One region of the Paenibacillus sp. 102 genome, then DNA from elsewhere that is predicted to be linked to it. Evidence: riboswitches for the same ligand, from Rfam matches in the RefSeq annotation. Region 1 holds a riboswitch; each other region holds the start of a gene.
The links. Region 1 has a riboswitch for S-adenosylmethionine ahead of AAIE21_RS11855 (ECF-type riboflavin transporter substrate-binding protein). Riboswitches for the same ligand answer to the same signal wherever they lie in the genome.
Positions count from the first base shown of each region.

Region 2: it holds a riboswitch for S-adenosylmethionine, as region 1 does, so the genes downstream of both, AAIE21_RS13220 (hypothetical protein) here and AAIE21_RS11855 (ECF-type riboflavin transporter substrate-binding protein) in region 1, are expected to answer to the same signal.
Region 3: it holds a riboswitch for S-adenosylmethionine, as region 1 does, so the genes downstream of both, AAIE21_RS07635 (Na+/H+ antiporter NhaC family protein) here and AAIE21_RS11855 (ECF-type riboflavin transporter substrate-binding protein) in region 1, are expected to answer to the same signal.
Region 4: it holds a riboswitch for S-adenosylmethionine, as region 1 does, so the genes downstream of both, AAIE21_RS12655 (MetQ/NlpA family ABC transporter substrate-binding protein) here and AAIE21_RS11855 (ECF-type riboflavin transporter substrate-binding protein) in region 1, are expected to answer to the same signal.

Region 1 covers NZ_JBCGHT010000003.1:513,903-517,989, forward strand. Annotated here, with positions in the region: gene AAIE21_RS11845 (energy-coupling factor transporter transmembrane component T family protein) at 1-715, opposite strand, end outside; gene AAIE21_RS11850 (ABC transporter ATP-binding protein) at 708-2,408, opposite strand; gene AAIE21_RS11855 (ECF-type riboflavin transporter substrate-binding protein) at 2,419-2,967, opposite strand; SAM riboswitch class I at 3,107-3,224, opposite strand; gene AAIE21_RS11860 (aspartate/glutamate racemase family protein) at 3,369-4,049, shown strand.
Region 2 covers NZ_JBCGHT010000004.1:208,719-212,805, forward strand. Annotated here, with positions in the region: gene AAIE21_RS13210 (group-specific protein) at 1-300, opposite strand, end outside; gene AAIE21_RS13215 (NAD(P)H-dependent oxidoreductase) at 297-872, opposite strand; gene AAIE21_RS13220 (hypothetical protein) at 1,157-1,417, opposite strand; SAM riboswitch class I at 1,519-1,617, opposite strand; partial or broken gene AAIE21_RS13225 (hypothetical protein) at 1,740-1,932, shown strand; gene AAIE21_RS13230 (YwiC-like family protein) at 1,967-2,689, opposite strand; gene AAIE21_RS13235 (ECF transporter S component) at 2,906-3,625, opposite strand; gene AAIE21_RS13240 (ABC transporter ATP-binding protein) at 3,598-4,087, opposite strand, start outside.
Region 3 covers NZ_JBCGHT010000002.1:331,444-335,530, reverse strand. Annotated here, with positions in the region: gene gltP (glutamate/aspartate:proton symporter GltP) at 239-1,513, shown strand; gene AAIE21_RS07640 (ribonuclease FAU-1 family protein) at 1,581-2,099, shown strand; SAM riboswitch class I at 2,250-2,354, shown strand; gene AAIE21_RS07635 (Na+/H+ antiporter NhaC family protein) at 2,449-3,765, shown strand; gene AAIE21_RS07630 (lmo0954 family membrane protein) at 4,085-4,087, shown strand, end outside.
Region 4 covers NZ_JBCGHT010000004.1:101,514-105,600, reverse strand. Annotated here, with positions in the region: gene AAIE21_RS12675 (YjiH family protein) at 1-546, shown strand, start outside; gene AAIE21_RS12670 (GNAT family N-acetyltransferase) at 696-1,274, shown strand; gene AAIE21_RS12665 (GNAT family N-acetyltransferase) at 1,284-1,781, shown strand; gene AAIE21_RS12660 (YdcF family protein) at 2,120-2,749, shown strand; SAM riboswitch class I at 2,922-3,010, shown strand; gene AAIE21_RS12655 (MetQ/NlpA family ABC transporter substrate-binding protein) at 3,069-3,887, shown strand; gene AAIE21_RS12650 (acyl-CoA dehydrogenase family protein) at 3,901-4,087, shown strand, end outside.

The sequences.
Region 1 (4,087 bases):
TAAAGTACCATGTTCGCTTCTCTTTTTTTCCGAATCCTCGTAAGTCCATTGCATTTGAAACGGTATCAATTCGCTCTAAAGAGTGAATAACAAGTGGCCAAAAGATGAGTATCCGGTTTTTAATACGTTCAAAAAAATTCGCCTCTCCTCTTTCAAATGATACACCTCTTGCTTCTTGAGCGTGCTTAATCAATTTGTATTCCGCTTGTATATTCGGTACGTAACGAAGCGCAATGTTTATCGCATAGGCAATCTTATACGGTAAACCAATTTTATATAAACTGCTAGCGAACTCACTTGGATGTGTCGTGTATATGAAAATAAGTGTAAATGGTAATAACGTAAAATACTTTAATGAGAGCGTAAGAGCATAAAAGAGTGTTTCGAATGTAATCGTAGCATATCCAATATGTAAAAATGCAGTACTTGTACCAGTTAACTCAGATCCATGGGTCGGTGTAATTAATAAAATCATCACTGAATTTAGCATACTAAATGTAAAAATGACACTAAAAATAACAACAATTTTTCTTACTGGGATTTTGGCAATCGCTAACCCTAAACAACCAATGAAAAACAAGCATAATAAAATACGAAAATCAAAAAATATAAACGTAAGAGTCATCCAAATTATAAATAACAACAATTTAATTGCGCCATCTATACGATGAAAATATGTATGATTGTCTATATAAAATAAATTTGATTTACTCATAATCCCCCCTCCTTTTTGTTTCCATATACATTTGTACAAAAACTTCCGGAAAAGGAACTTTACTCAATCTTGCTAATGTTGTTAACGAACTTTCCTGTAAATTAGCTTGTTGTAATACTTCGCTATTTGCTAATACAATCGGAACAGTATCATCAGCAAGTATTTTTCCTTTATGAAGGACAACTGCACGGTCTGCATATTCTAAAGCTAGGTTCATATCATGTGTAATAAAGATAAATGATATGCCCTGTGTCGCTAATAGACTTATACAAGACATAAATTGTTTATAATGAAAATAATCTTGCCCTGCTGTTGGCTCGTCTAAGATGATAAGCTTCGGATTCCTTGTTAAAACTGATGCAATGGTAAGCCTCTTCTTTTGTCCGTAACTTAACGCTTGAATCGGCCAATTTCGAAATGGGTATAATCCACAAATTCGCAATGCATCTTCCACTCGTTTATGTATTTCTGCACTAGAAGCCTTCTGTAATTTTAATGAAAAAGCAACTTCATCCCAAACAGTAGATTGTGTAATCATATGATTAGGATTTTGCATGACGTAAGATATCACTTCTCCACGCTTACGAATAGACCATGAAGTTATATTATCATTATCAAATATAATTTTCCCTTCCTGTGCTTTGTTCATTCCAGTTAATAAATGTGCAAATGTAGACTTACCTGCACCATTATGACCTAATAATGCTAAAATTTCTCCCCTTCGTATAGAGACTGTTATGTCCTTTAATGTGAAATTTTTGTGAGAATATGAAAATGAGAGATTCTCTATTTGACATAAGATTTCTTTTTTAGGTTGTTTTTTAGAAGCGGTAGAGCTCATCATCCATTGTTTTACCGTTTTATTTAACTTCTCATTATTTAAAGTTTCAATTGGATATATTTCTTCATCTAAAATATTCATTTTTAGATTTTTTAACGCTTCAATATATACAGGTTCTCTTAATCCTATATTTTGTAGAATGTTTGTTTGTAAAATCCTTTTTGGTGAATCGATTGCTACAATTCTCCCTTCCTCTATTAATATGATTTTATCAAGGTCTAATTTTAGTATTTCTTCTATTCTATGCTCAATAATAACGATTGTTTTATTTGATTGTTGGTGAACCTTTTGAATAAGTTCTACTGTTTTCAAACTACTTATAGGGTCTAAATTCGCTAGTGGCTCATCAAATAATAATATGTCAGCATCTGTCGTTAGTAGCCCAGCAAGAGATACAGATTGTTTTTGGCCACCAGACAATTCATGTGGGCTTCGTGAATGAAATGCGTGCATCTGTACTTTCTGCAAAGAGTCCATAACAACCGCCTTCATTTTCTTCTGTTCTACACAATCGTTTTCTAGTGAAAAAGCAACATCTTCTCCTACGGTTAAACCAATAAATTGGGAATCTTGATCTTGTAAAATAGTTCCTACATGCTTACTTTGTTCAAAAATACTACCTTTTCGTGGATCCTTACCACATATTGAAATGTTCCCAGTACTTGATCCTTCATATGAAAAGGGGATCAGCCCATTTATACAATGGGCCAACGTTGATTTTCCTGATCCACTTCGACCGACAATCAATACTTTTTCTCCTGGATAAATATGGAATGTAACATTCTTTAAAGTAGGTTCTGTCACTTGTTTATATTGAAATGTGAATTGTTCAAAGGAAATAATAGGCTTCATTGTACTATCCCTACTTTTCAATTTTTAAATGTGTATGTTTTTTATTCGCCTTCGCTAATCCAAGTGTAATTGGTAAACCAAGAATTAAGAATACAAGGACATCTGCAATCGTTGCACCAAATACTTGAATAATAATTTTATCTAAAGGTTCCCCCATAACGATAATATCAAAAGCACCGGCAAATATAATTGCAATGACAATCCCAATTAAACCAGTTACAGCAAAATATGAAATATCTCGATTATGGAATATTCCATTTTTCACACTGAAACTCGCTCTTTTTTGTACAAGTCCCATCGTAAATCCAATAATTCCTGAGCTAAGTACCCACCCCCACCATATCCCCCATCCAGCGATAATATCTGTCACTGTATGACCGATAAGGCCAATCAAAAGCCCTGCAAATGGCCCGAAAATTGCACCAAAAATTGTTAATATAGCTAGAGCAGGTTTTATAAATGTGTTTGGGGCAATTGAAAGTCCCCATAGACCTAATACACCATATATTGCAGAACCGATTCCAATTGCTACGACTAATTTTGTAGATAATTTGTTCATATGGATTCTCCTCTCATTCCAGTTAGCTTATATTAGTCCTATATGTAAAAGAAAATTGAATTATGCATCTTCACTTCCTTTCTTCCCAATAAAAAATGACCTCTTCTATAAGAGGTCATTTGCGTATGGAGATATGATCCTCTTATCTTTCAAAAGACAATACGTCTTTTGCGGAATTAGCACCTTCCTATTTCTATGAATAAATAGGGGTTGCTGAGGTTTCATAGGGCCGTTCCCTCCACCTCTCTGGATAAGTATTCGTTTGTAATTTGTATTATTGCATTAACGTAAATTAATTTCAATATTTTTCTTTTTTGAAAAACAAATAAATAAATCATTGTATTCTCATCGGAATTATGGAATAATTAATGTAACAAACGGGATAACGGGAGGAATTGATCATGAAAGTAATTGGGCTAATTGGTGGATTAAGCTGGGAATCAACATCTCTTTATTATAAACATATTAATACGCTAACTTTATCTCAGTATAATCATAATGCAAAGCTTGTTTTATATAGCATGGATTTTGGCGAAGTGACAACTTTATTACAAAATCAACAATATGAGGAAGTGCAAAACCAACTCGTTCAAGTAGCAAAAAAAGTAGAACATTCCGGTGCAGATTGTATACTTATGTGTTCAAATACAGTACACCAATTTGCGGAAGAAGTAGAACAAGCAATCTCTATCCCCCTTCTCCACATTGGAGATGTAAGCGCTGAAGAAATTGTTGAACATGATGTGAAACGGATTGGTTTACTTGGAACAAAACAGACAATGGAACAAGATTTTTATAAAACGAGACTAGCTAATTATGGTATTGAAACAATTATTCCCGAAGAAAATGAACGAAATTTCATTCATCATGTCATTCTCCACGAATTAAGCAAAGGTATTATTTCACATCAATCCAAAGACCGTTTCTTACAAATCATTCAAAAACTCATTGAAAATGGCGCAGAGGGAATTTTATTAGGATGTACAGAAATACCGTTACTCATTTCACAACAAGACCTTTCTATCCCTGTATTTGATACTGCTTTTTTACATGCTAAAACTGCAGTGCAATTCGCCGGCTAATAAAGAAAAGAAGCTGTCTTACAAATAATAAGACAGCT
Region 2 (4,087 bases), on a different contig from region 1:
TAATCTTCTATATGCAAATACCATTGTACAAACACTTTCAATCATCGAAGGATTTTCTCGGAGAAAATCCCATCTCAATACTTTAGGTAATTCGTACATCTTATACTCTTTACTTTCCTTAATAACCCCATCAACTTCCCGTTCACAAATTCCCATTACTAAATAATCCACTCTTAATTGTTGCTTCACCTTTTGAAACACTTCACTATGATGTTTCAATTGAAGTAAGCAAATTACATATGTACGAAACAATTCATCATTCCGATTACAGCATCTTATTATCATTTCTAGCTCATTCATAATTTTTCAGCCTTCTCTTTTATTTCTAAAAGCCACTTTTCACGTTTTGCTGCTTTACTTGTTTTTACAGACTGAAAGACAGATCGTTTGATTTGACGTATACCACAAAATCGTAAAATACCCTTTTTCATAATCACCCAATCAGCGGAGCGATATAAGAGTGCCACGTACCATAACGGCGAATCTAGAGTATTAATAACCCACGCCGTTTTCCCTGTAAGCAACCCTTTCGGCATTACCCCTTCATATTTATATGCAAACCCAGCAACAAAAACGCGATCAATAAATCCTTTTAAAATAGCTGGCATCCCCCACCACCAAATTGGATAAATAAAAATAAAAGAATCTGCCTCTTTGACTAATGTTCTGTATTTCTCTGTCTCTTCTTCATACGCTAAATCACGTCTTCTTTTATCTTCGTTAAAAATAAGTACTGGGTTAAATTGCTCCTTATAAAGATCGAGCAATGTAACCGAATGATCCGTTTCTTGCAGTCCTTTTTGGACATGTTCTAAAATGGATGCATTGAAGCTAGATGGATTAGGATGTGCATATATGATTAGTATGTTCACCTTCTTACAACACCTTTCCTTAAATTCCCTTTTGACTTTCTTTCGCATCCCATGCTATTCTAATACATGTCAAGTAGCAAGCCTATATGACAAACCAACTGACACCTACTCGGCGAAGGTGTCTCTTTTCATTTATAGCCGAATGAAATGCCTCTTTCAGGGCATATTCAACTTTTGACACTACACACTCAACACCATTCCCTTGTATCAGGCTGCTTTGGCAGTCTTTTACTCTACATACTTCTTTTAATTTTCAGATAAATTATAACATAAAAAAAGAGAGCCTAGCTCCCTTTTCTCGCCTTATAATATACCCCTTTTTCAGCATAGTGGTATTCATCATTAGCTAAAGTAATTTTCCCATCCAGTTTCAGTTCGTCTAATAGCCTTGATAAATAAAATTGGTGTAACATTTTTTTCGTGAATTTTCCTTCATGATGCGAAACGATATGTTCTTGAATATCTAATAGTGATATTGGTTTATCTTGTTCCATCATATATTCATATACTGCACTACGCAGCTTTACGTATTTTTCAAGTGTCACAGTACAATTGCAACCCCTTTCTTCTTATTCTGTTGTTTTTGAATCGGTTTTTTTGCAATAAAAAAACCTCTTCGATAAGAAGAAGTTACGTATATAGCTTCGTCTTATCTCCCAGAACAAATATGTTCTGCTGGAATTAGCACCTGCATCGCGGTTGCTGGGTTTCATCGGGCCAGTCCCTCCACCTCTCTGGATAAGAAAATATTCACTTTATATCTTACTATAGCTATTTTTATTACAATTGTCAAACAACATACAATAAGTTATATTTTCTTTCCTAACGCCCATACTAAAATTGTATGTAAAAAAGGAGGAATTTATGATGGATAAAAATGCCCGCGGATACGTTCAAGATTCATTCCATTCGCTGCAAGAAGCAAAGAATTGTTTAGAACATGCATTACAAACAGTCGAAAAGAGCGATAATCGGGAGCGCAATCGAACAATCTCTACAAGCTGTGGAACATGCATTACAAAAATGTAATCACACGGTTGATATTTTAGAACAAAAATAAATATCGCCCACCTCTTTACGAGATGGGCAATACCTCAAATGGCATACTGCAACAGTATTGCCGTCACAATTAAAAAATATACAGAATTAACGATTTCTAAAACCCCAACTTTTAATATAGATATTTTTTTACCATACAATACGATTGCACGAACTAGGCTCGGTATAAATACAAGAGAAATCAATGGATTTACTACGAAAGAAGCAATGATTAAGAAAATATGGTAGCCCCATGAGACATAGCGATAAGTAGGATTGTTCTTTTCACGTATCATTGTTTTCACATAAAATGTACTACCTAAGAAATAAAGGAAAGAAACAGCCGCAATCCACCATGCTGTCCCATCAATTGTCTTCATCGAAAAATAATAACTAATCAAACCACCAATGCAGAAAACAAGTATCGCACAAATGTCATTTACTAATGCTCGTTCCTTTTTTTGACGGGCAAAGTATATATTTACGATAAAGAGCGGAATCATCGTAACCGTGAATAAAAGAATTTTCCATTCATATAGTAAAGATACGCTCCCGAAAACACATGCAATAACAAAATAAATAATGGCTGCGTGTAAAAATTCTTTCTTTCGTGTTTGCTTCATGTACATTAAAAATGGATACGTTGCTAAATAGATAAATAACCAAGCTAGAAAGAGTGGAATATGATAGACTGTAGGTTTACCAAGTAGAACACTAAGTAGAAACGGAATCAGCAGCATTCCCCATGCACCATGCTGCTTTGGAACAACTAGCTTCATGAATATTACATCTCCTCTTTGAAAACCTTTCTCATTTCCTATTATATAAGAAGTTCCATACGAAAGTTGAATACATTAAAACAATTTTTTGACATTTTCTAAACCAAAGTATCATTATAAAAAAATGCTTCTCACCAATGGTAAGAAGCATGAAAGAGGCAAACGAATATGTAAGTCGCGATCCTACCTTATATTCTTATGCTTTATGATACATGCTTATGCTTTGTTTCCGTGAGATAATAGCTCTTCATCATCTAAAATTCCATATTTCTTTTTAAACCTCGTAATGATTTTAATCCATGATGAGCTAAACAAAACAAGAAAAATCACATTTGAGAGTGCATGAGCTAGATCAAAGTAAAAACTTGCAGCGTAGTATGCAATAAAATCTTTCCATGTTAATCCTTCTAAAAAGCCAAGTATCCCCCATAAGTTCATAATCCAGCCAAAAACAAACCCTGCTATGAACCCATAGATGACTCTCCCCCATAACTTTTTCATGATAAATGTGTTTCGAAGTAAACCAGCTAGAAAGCCTATCATTCCCCAAGAAAACACTTGCCAAGGTGTCCAAGGTCCTTGTCCTATAAATATATTAGATACAAGTGCTGCTGTTGCCCCAATCATAAAACCTGTCTCACTTCCAAACACAATTGCAGATACAATAATAACAAAAGAAGTTGGTTGCACACTCGGCAAAAGAGAAAATGGTACACGACTAACTGCCGCTATTGCTGCTAAAACAGCTACAATGACTATTTCACGTGAAACAAATGCTTTCCTTTCAAATCGTATATAGAAAGGTAACATAATAATGAACAATAAAAATAAACTACACCAAATAAAATATTCATCTGTTACAAAGGAAGTAAACAGAAGTGTACTTATTACAAGAATGAAAATAAGCATTATGAGAGCAAAATATCGTTTGGACACGCTTTATACACATCCTCCCACGTTAATGCATAAGGTAATTGCTTACGAATAAAACGATTAATAGATGTTGTATAAAAGAAATTATCACTAAAAAATTTCTTTGGTGCATCATCCATAATGACCTTCCCGTCAAATAACATCATACAATGATCAACATATTTAGCTGCAAATTCAATGTCATGTGTGGCCATCACAATTGTTGTTCCTTCCTTTTGTAACTCTTGAAACAGCTCACCTAATCTTTCTTTTTTCTCTGGATCCAGTCCTTTTGTCGGTTCATCTAGTAATAATAAGCTTGGCTTCGATAACAAGGTCGTGCATAGTGCAATTAACTGTTGTTCTCCCCCGCTACAATCATGCGGATGACGATCGCGAATGGAATAAAGCCAAAATCGTTTTAACATCTCTTCTGCAAGTTCTTTCCCTCTATCACCATATAATTCATTTGCTCTTTCAAACACT
Region 3 (4,087 bases), on a different contig from region 1:
ACTTTAAGGAATCGTTCTCATGTTAGGTTTTCTGACATGGGTTTTATTTTTGTCAAGAAAATTATTTGCGTTCACGCAAACTTATTTTGTTGTCAGATTTCATTTTTTGATTTATCATTTTTAACAGGGACAAAAAATGTAGTGAATTGTCGAATAATATGTAATACTCTTAATTTCTTAGTTTTATAGAAAAAAGAAATGTAGAGTTAGAGCATCTAAGAAGGGGGTTGCAGCAAGTATGAAAAGGATAGGACTTGCATGGCAAATTTTAATAGGACTTGCGCTTGGTATTGCAGTAGGGGCGATTTTTTATGGCAATACAGCAGTTGCAGGATACTTACAACCAATTGGTGATATTTTCATCCGATTAATTAAAATGATTGTTGTACCGATTGTCGTAGCGAGCATTGTTGTTGGCGTTGCTGGCGTTGGTGATGTGAAAAAGCTAGGACGATTAGGCGGAAAGACAATTCTTTATTTTGAAATTATTACAACAGTTGCAATTGTTGTTGGTCTACTGGTAGCGAATATTTTCCAACCAGGAAAAGGCGTAAATATGGATGAGTTAACAAAGACAGATATTTCTAAATATACGCAAACGACAGAGCAAGTGCAGAGTCACTCTTTTGCTGATACATTTGTAAACATTGTTCCGACAAATATTGTAGAATCATTAGCAAAAGGTGATATGCTTGCTATTATTTTCTTCTCTGTACTATTTGGTTTAGGGATTGCAGCAATCGGTGAAAGAGGAAGACCGGTTCTTCAATTTTTCCAAGGTGTAGCGGATTCAATGTTTTATGTAACAAACCAAGTTATGAAATTCGCACCGTTTGGTGTATTTGCTTTAATTGGTGTAACGGTTTCTAAATTTGGTCTTGCTTCATTAATTCCATTAGGTAAACTAGTGATTGTTGTTTATGGATCCATGATTTTCTTCGTGGTAGTAGTATTAGGACTTACAGCGAAAATATTTGGTATTAACATTTTCCAATTCTTTAAGATCTTAAAAGACGAGCTTATTTTAGCGTATTCTACTGCAAGCTCAGAAACGGTTTTACCGAAAATCATGGAGAAAATGGAGAAGTTCGGTTGTCCGAAAGCAATTACATCTTTCGTTATTCCGACAGGTTATTCATTTAACTTAGATGGATCAACTTTATATCAAGCCATTGCAGCGATTTTCTTAGCGCAAATGTATGGCATTGATTTATCTCTTACGCAGCAAATTACATTATTGCTTGTATTAATGGTTACATCTAAAGGGATTGCGGGTGTACCGGGTGTATCATTTGTTGTATTATTAGCAACATTAGGTACAGTAGGTATTCCGGCAGAGGGATTAGCATTTATCGCAGGTATTGACCGTATTTTAGATATGGCTCGTACAGCAGTTAACGTAGTAGGTAACTCTTTAGCAGCTGTTGTTATGTCTAAATGGGAAGGTCAATATGACGATGCAAAAGGACAAGCTTATGTAAAAGAGATTTCTCAAAAACAGCAAGTAGCTTAATTATTATTCGAAAAGCTCTCACATATTATGTGAGAGCTTTTCTATATAGAAAAAGGAGCGGAGAGTAATGAAACGGAAGTACGGAAACGGTTCTTCTTGGGAGCGATTAATAGAGAAGACGTATACGGTGAAGAACATAGGAGAAGGTATGTTAGGAATATTGCATATGCTGAAAGTGAAAGAGCCTAGTTTTAAAGAGTACAACGATAGAGAGCTTTGTATTGTAAACGATGGATATACGTGGGTGCAATATTTTATAAATGATAAAAACTTTGCAATTACAGCTATGTTAAATGAAAGAATGGAATTAGTACAGTATTATATTGATGTGGCGGAAAAATATAAAATAGATGAACGAGGTATGCCGTATTTTGATGATCTATATTTGGATGTAGTGCTATTACCAAATGGTGATGTATATTTGTTGGATGAAGATGAATTAGAAACAGCGTATATGGATGGAGATATTTCGAAAGAAGAATATAAAGTAGCTTGGAATACAGCTAGTTGGATTATTGAAGCAATTGGAAAAGAGAATTTTTCTTGGATTACAGTTTTAGAAACAGAAATTGAAAAATTAAAATAATATTTTTTTTTACAGAAAGCTTGATTTATTCGTATTTTTGTATAAATATCAAAAAATACCAATGATTTTTACATAAATAATAATTGACTTTTGATTTGTAAGCGAGTAAAGTTAGGGAAGAAATTATTATTAAAAATAAAATATGAAACCTTCTTATAAAGAGAGGCGGAGGGACTGGCCCTACGATGCCTCGGCAGCGGACTCGCAACAGAGTGCTGTGCCAAATCCAGCAAGCATGTGCTTGATAGATGAGGAGAGTGTTTCTTATAGATGTATAAGACCTCTTCTTTTGGGAAGAGGTCTTTTGTTATAAGATAGAAAAGGTTTAGAACTAGGGAGAGATGTTATTTTGAAACAAATGAAGGGAAATGGCTTAGCATTATTACCTCTTGGAATATTCTTAGCGCTATTTATTGGCTCTGGAATCATTACAGGGGATTTTTATAAATTGCCGATACTTGTAGCTATTTTAATTGCTGTAGGGACTGCATTAGTGATGAACAGAAAAGAAAGCTTTACATCAAAAGTAGAACGGTTTGCCAAAGGGGCTGGTAATCCGGATATTATGATTATGGTTTTGATTTTTGTACTTGCTGGTGCGTTTTCTGAAACAGCAAAAGGAATGGGCGGGGTTGACTCTACAGTTAATTTAGCGCTATCTATTTTACCACAAGGGTTTATCGTTGCAGGAATTTTTGTTATAGGTGCCTTTATTTCATTAGCAATGGGAACTTCGATGGGGACTATTGCAGCGATAGCACCAATTGCAGTAGGGATTAGCCAGCAAACAGATATTTCTATTGCGTTAACGATGGCAACAGTTGTTGGCGGGGCGATGTTTGGTGATAATCTATCGTTTATTTCTGACACGACAATTGCAGCAGTTCGTTCACAAGGTACGGAAATGAAAGATAAGTTTAAAACAAACTTTTTAATTGTTTTACCAGCTGCAATTATTACAATTATAGTATTGGTTTTCCTTACATTAGGAAATCATACAGAAATCAAAGCTCACACATTTGACTGGGTGAAAATATTGCCGTATGCGGTTGTGCTTGTTACAGCTTTACTTGGATGGAATGTGCTTGTTGTGTTAGCAGGCGGAACGGTTCTATCAGGTTTTATTGGTCTTATTGATGGAAGCTACACATTAGCTAGCTTCTTTAAAAGTGTTACAACAGGGATAAATGGAATGATGGAGCTTGTATTACTAGCAATTTTAATCGGTGGAATGGTTGAAATCATTCAATATAATGGTGGTATTCAATATTTAATGAATACATTAACACGTAATATTCGTTCGAAAAAAGGTGCAGAATTTGGAATCGCTAGTTTAGTTAGTCTGACAAATATTTGTACAGCGAATAACACAATTTCTATTATATTCACGGGTCCACTTGCAAAAAATATTGCCGATCAATATGAAATTGATCCAAGAAAATCAGCGAGTGTATTAGATCTTTTTTCATGTTGTGTACAAGGATTAGTTCCATATGGTGCGCAAATGTTAACGGCGGCAGGATTTGCGGCATTGTCACCGGTTGAATTGCTACCATATGCGTTTTATCCGATTTTGGTTGGAGTTTGTGGCATAGTTTCTATTTTAATTGGTTTCCCTCGGTTTTCGAAGGTAGCAGAAAAAGAGCAATATCATAAAACAGCGTAAAGAAGAGGATGTCTTGTATAAGGCATCCTCTTTCTTTATGAATCGCTCTTTGATTTACAATGTGAAAAGGGCTTATAGGATGCAACAAGAATTTCATAAGGCTTAATAAAAATTTTAAATATATATTCTAATTAAAGGAATTGATACTTTTATTAAGTCTATTCTTTTTAGCTCCCAGCTTGTTTTATATTCCATCACCATGTAGGGCTGACCTGAAATAGGTCTTAAGTCTGATTTGAAAACGGTTCTTAAGCTCGTTATGGGAAAACGAAAAAATAGTTAAGATAAGAGTATCAAATCGAAGGGAGGCAAGCACAAGATG
Region 4 (4,087 bases), on a different contig from region 1:
AAACCAGATACATATATTACTAAAGAAGGTTTTCCAGAACCAGTTTATAAAGAGAAGATGTTAGAGCGCGCTTGGGAAGATGCGTTAGAAGTATCGAAATCGGCACCAAGTGTGATGAAAAATATTTTGGTTAATCTAAAAGATGGATTCATTATGACGATGGGGATTTTGCCATCCATTATGTCTGTTGGATTAATCGGTATTTTACTTGCAAAGTATACACCGGTATTTGATTGGATTAGTTACATATTCTATCCGTTTACATGGTTGATGCAGCTCCCAGAAGCAGAACTAGCCGCGAAAGCAGTATCAGTTGGAATTGCTGAAATGTTTTTACCATCATTACTTGTTGTGAGTGCACCGCTTGTAACTAAGTTTGTGATTGCGGTTGTATCCGTATCATCTATTTTATTTTTTTCAGCATCGATTCCATGTATTTTGTCTACAGATATTCCGTTAAAAGTTTCCGAACTTATTATTTTGTATGTGCAAAGAACAATTTTAACATTGGTGATTATTACGCCAATTGCATATGTTTTGCTTTAAGGGAAAAAGGCTCGCTTATGCTATAAAAGTGAGTCTTTTTTTCTGTATTATTGGATTTAAAGTGATAGAAAATAAAATTTAGAATATTTTGTTATATGTTACGTGGCAAACTATAATATAGCTAGGTACATAGAAAAGGAGATTTGTTTATGGAAATAATAAACGAAAGAGCGATGCTACGATTAATGGGTGCAAATGATGTAGAAAAATTATTTGCTATTGTGGAAGGAAATAAAGAAATATGGACGTATTTAATAGCTAAAATGGACAACTATCAAGATATGGAGCGATATGTTGAAACCGCAGTAAAACGATATAAAAAGGGAACGGATTTACCATTTGTTGTGATAAATCAAAAGACGAATGAAGTTGTCGGCAGTACACGTTTGTACAATATATCAACAGAAAGCAAGACTGCCGAGCTTGGTCAAACATGGTATCATCCGAGTGTACAGAGAACGAGTATAAATACGGAATGTAAGTACATGTTATTGCAATATGCGTTTGAAAAATTAAAGATGCTGCGCGTGCAAATAAAGACAGATTTGCGAAATGAAAAAGCGCAGCGAGCAATTGAAAGGCTAGGTGCAGTAAAAGAAGGAGTATTACGAAATGAAAGAAAGTTACCGAGTGGCTATGTAAGGGATGCGGTAGTATATAGCATCATTTTGAGTGAGTGGCCAGTAGTGAAAGAGCAACTACTGAAAAAAATGGATTTACATAAATAGGAGGTTTACATGATAAATATTGAAACAAAGCGACTAAAGATGATTCCCTTTACATTAGAACTTGTCGAGGCAACGATAAAAGGAAGAGAAGAGTTGCAGGAAATCATACCATATAAAGTATCTTTAGACTGGCCAATGCCTGATTATAAAGATATTTTGCCGTGGATTGCGGAAGGTTTACGGAAAAATCCAAAGCAAAGTAAGTGGAGTGGACTCATTATTCATAAGGAAGATAATGCAATTATTGGTGATATGGGTTGTAAAGGTGCACCTGATTCAACTGGTACAGTTGAGATTGGATATAGTATCGTATCAGATTATCAAGGAAATGGTTATGCGACTGAGATGGCGAGAGCTTTTGTAGAGTGGCTTAAGCAGAATGAGGAAGTAAAAACGATTAAAGCAGATTGCTTAACGAGTAATGTTGCTTCAAGTAGAGTGTTAGAAAAAGCAGGCTTTACATGTGCACTTGAGGAGCAACATATGAAATATTGGATTATAAAGTAGATAGAAAAAAGAGGTTCGTTTCTATGAAATTAGGAAAATCTCTTCTTTTTTTCTTACAAAATGATAACTTCTTTTATATACTTTTGTTTCATCATTCCCTTCTGTGAAGAAATTCGTTACAATAGAGTTGTATGAGAAATTTGTACATAAATCAAATTCATAAAGTATGAACCGCAAATAATAGTAAATTAAAAATCCTCTATTTGAATGAAAACCCTTTATAGCACGAATCAATTGTTGAGAAAAGTGCCTTCTTTCAAATAAACTCAAATATAATGATTCAAAAAAGATCATTTTAAATTAATAGAAGTATGGATGATGCACGGAGGCTAGTACAAATGAAACAAAATAAGAAAAGTAAAAAAAGAAGAATCTTGCAAGTGTTCTTGCTTATGATTAGTTCTATGATTCTATTTGTAAGTTATGTAGCTTACGATATTTGGAGTTATCGCTTTAAAACAGACGAGGTACCTACAGATGCTGCTGTTGTACTAGGAGCGGCGTCTTGGAACGGAAAGCCGTCTCCTGTATTTCGCGAAAGAATCAATCATGCGATTTCCTTGTATAAGAATGGAAGTATTAAAAAAATTATTTTTACAGGTGGTACCAAATTTGAAGCGGAGCAAGAAGAAGCACGTACTGCAAAAGCGTATGCAATAAAACATAACGTAAAGGATGAAGATATATTAATTGAAACACAGTCGCGTTTTACAGAAGATAATTTAAAGAATGCGAAACAGGTCGGAATTGATAATGGCTTACATACATACACGATTGTAAGTGATCCTCTTCATATGAAGCGAGCGATGAAAATAGCGAAGCATATTGGGATGGATGCATATGCATCACCAACGCCAACATCAGCATATAAAACATTAGATACAGAAATTCCGTTCTTTTTTAAAGAATTATGTTCTTATATTGGGTATGTTGCATCGTTACCTTTACGTATGCTGAAAGGTGATTAAACAAGTAAGAGAAAGGATAGATAAGGCAGAACTACTCTGCCTTATCTATCCTTTTTGTTATGTGAATATGTTGTAATTTTCCTATAACTTTACAAATTATAGAAAATTTTTATAATAAAAGCCTTGTATTTTCATCGGAATAGTGACACAATAGAGAACATAATAAAATATAATCTTATCGAGAGAAGTGGAGGGAACGGCCCGATGAAGCTTCAGCAACCTATCTGTAATAAAAAGGTGCTAATTCCGAGTAGATAAGAAGGAAAAGAGATGACAACCTTCTTATATGTAAGGTTGTTTTTTAGTAGGAGGAGAAGGGATGAAGCGTTTATTTTTTGCACTTGTAAGTATTGTATGTAGTTTATTTATCATTACTGGTTGTACGCAGACATCAGGGGGCAATCAAAAAGAGATTCGTTTAGGCTTTACACCTGGTCCATATAGCGATCAAGTGAAAAAAGCAGTACAACCGTACTTAGAGAAAAAGGGATACAAAATTAAAATTGTTGAGTTTAATTCGCCAAACGAAACAAATCCTGCATTAACGAATAAGGATATTGATGCAAATATATTTCAAAGTACTGCTTTTATGAAGTCTTACGCAAAAGAAAATAATGCGAAAATTTCAAGTATTATTCAAGTTCCATCAGCACCTCAAGGTGTATACTCTGAAAAACATAAATCATTAGATGATTTGAAAGATGGAATGAAGATTGGGGTACCCAATGATCCAGTTAATTTAGAACGGGCATTACGTATTTTAGAAGAGATTGGCTGGGTGAAATTAAAAGGAAATGTAAATATTTTAACAATCTCTGAAAAAGACATAACGTTTAAAAAGAAAGATTTCAAATTAGTACCGCTCGAATCACCACAAATCCCAAGGGCAATGAAAGATTTAGATTACGGCATTATTAACGGAAATCTTGTCATTTCATCTGGACATAAGTTAAAAGAAGCATTGGAATTAGAAAAAACACCTCCGCAACACAGAATTATTGTTACTGTTCGTGATGAAGATAAAGAAAAACAATTTGCGAAAGACTTAATTGAAGCGTACCATTCACCAGAATTTAAAAAGATGATTCAATCTGAAGAACAATTTGAAGGATTCGTACTTCCTGATTACTTAAAGTAAAGGAGATCTTGATATGACATTATCATTTATAGAAACAGAAGAACAAGTTCTCGTATTGGAGAAGATAAAGGAATTAATTCCGCAGTTTGCAGGAAGGGAACATCAACTGAGTGAACTCGGATCTTTTCCTTTTGAAAATATTAAAGAGTTGCAGCATATCGGTTATACGAAGTTAACATTACCAAAAGATGTCGGAGGAA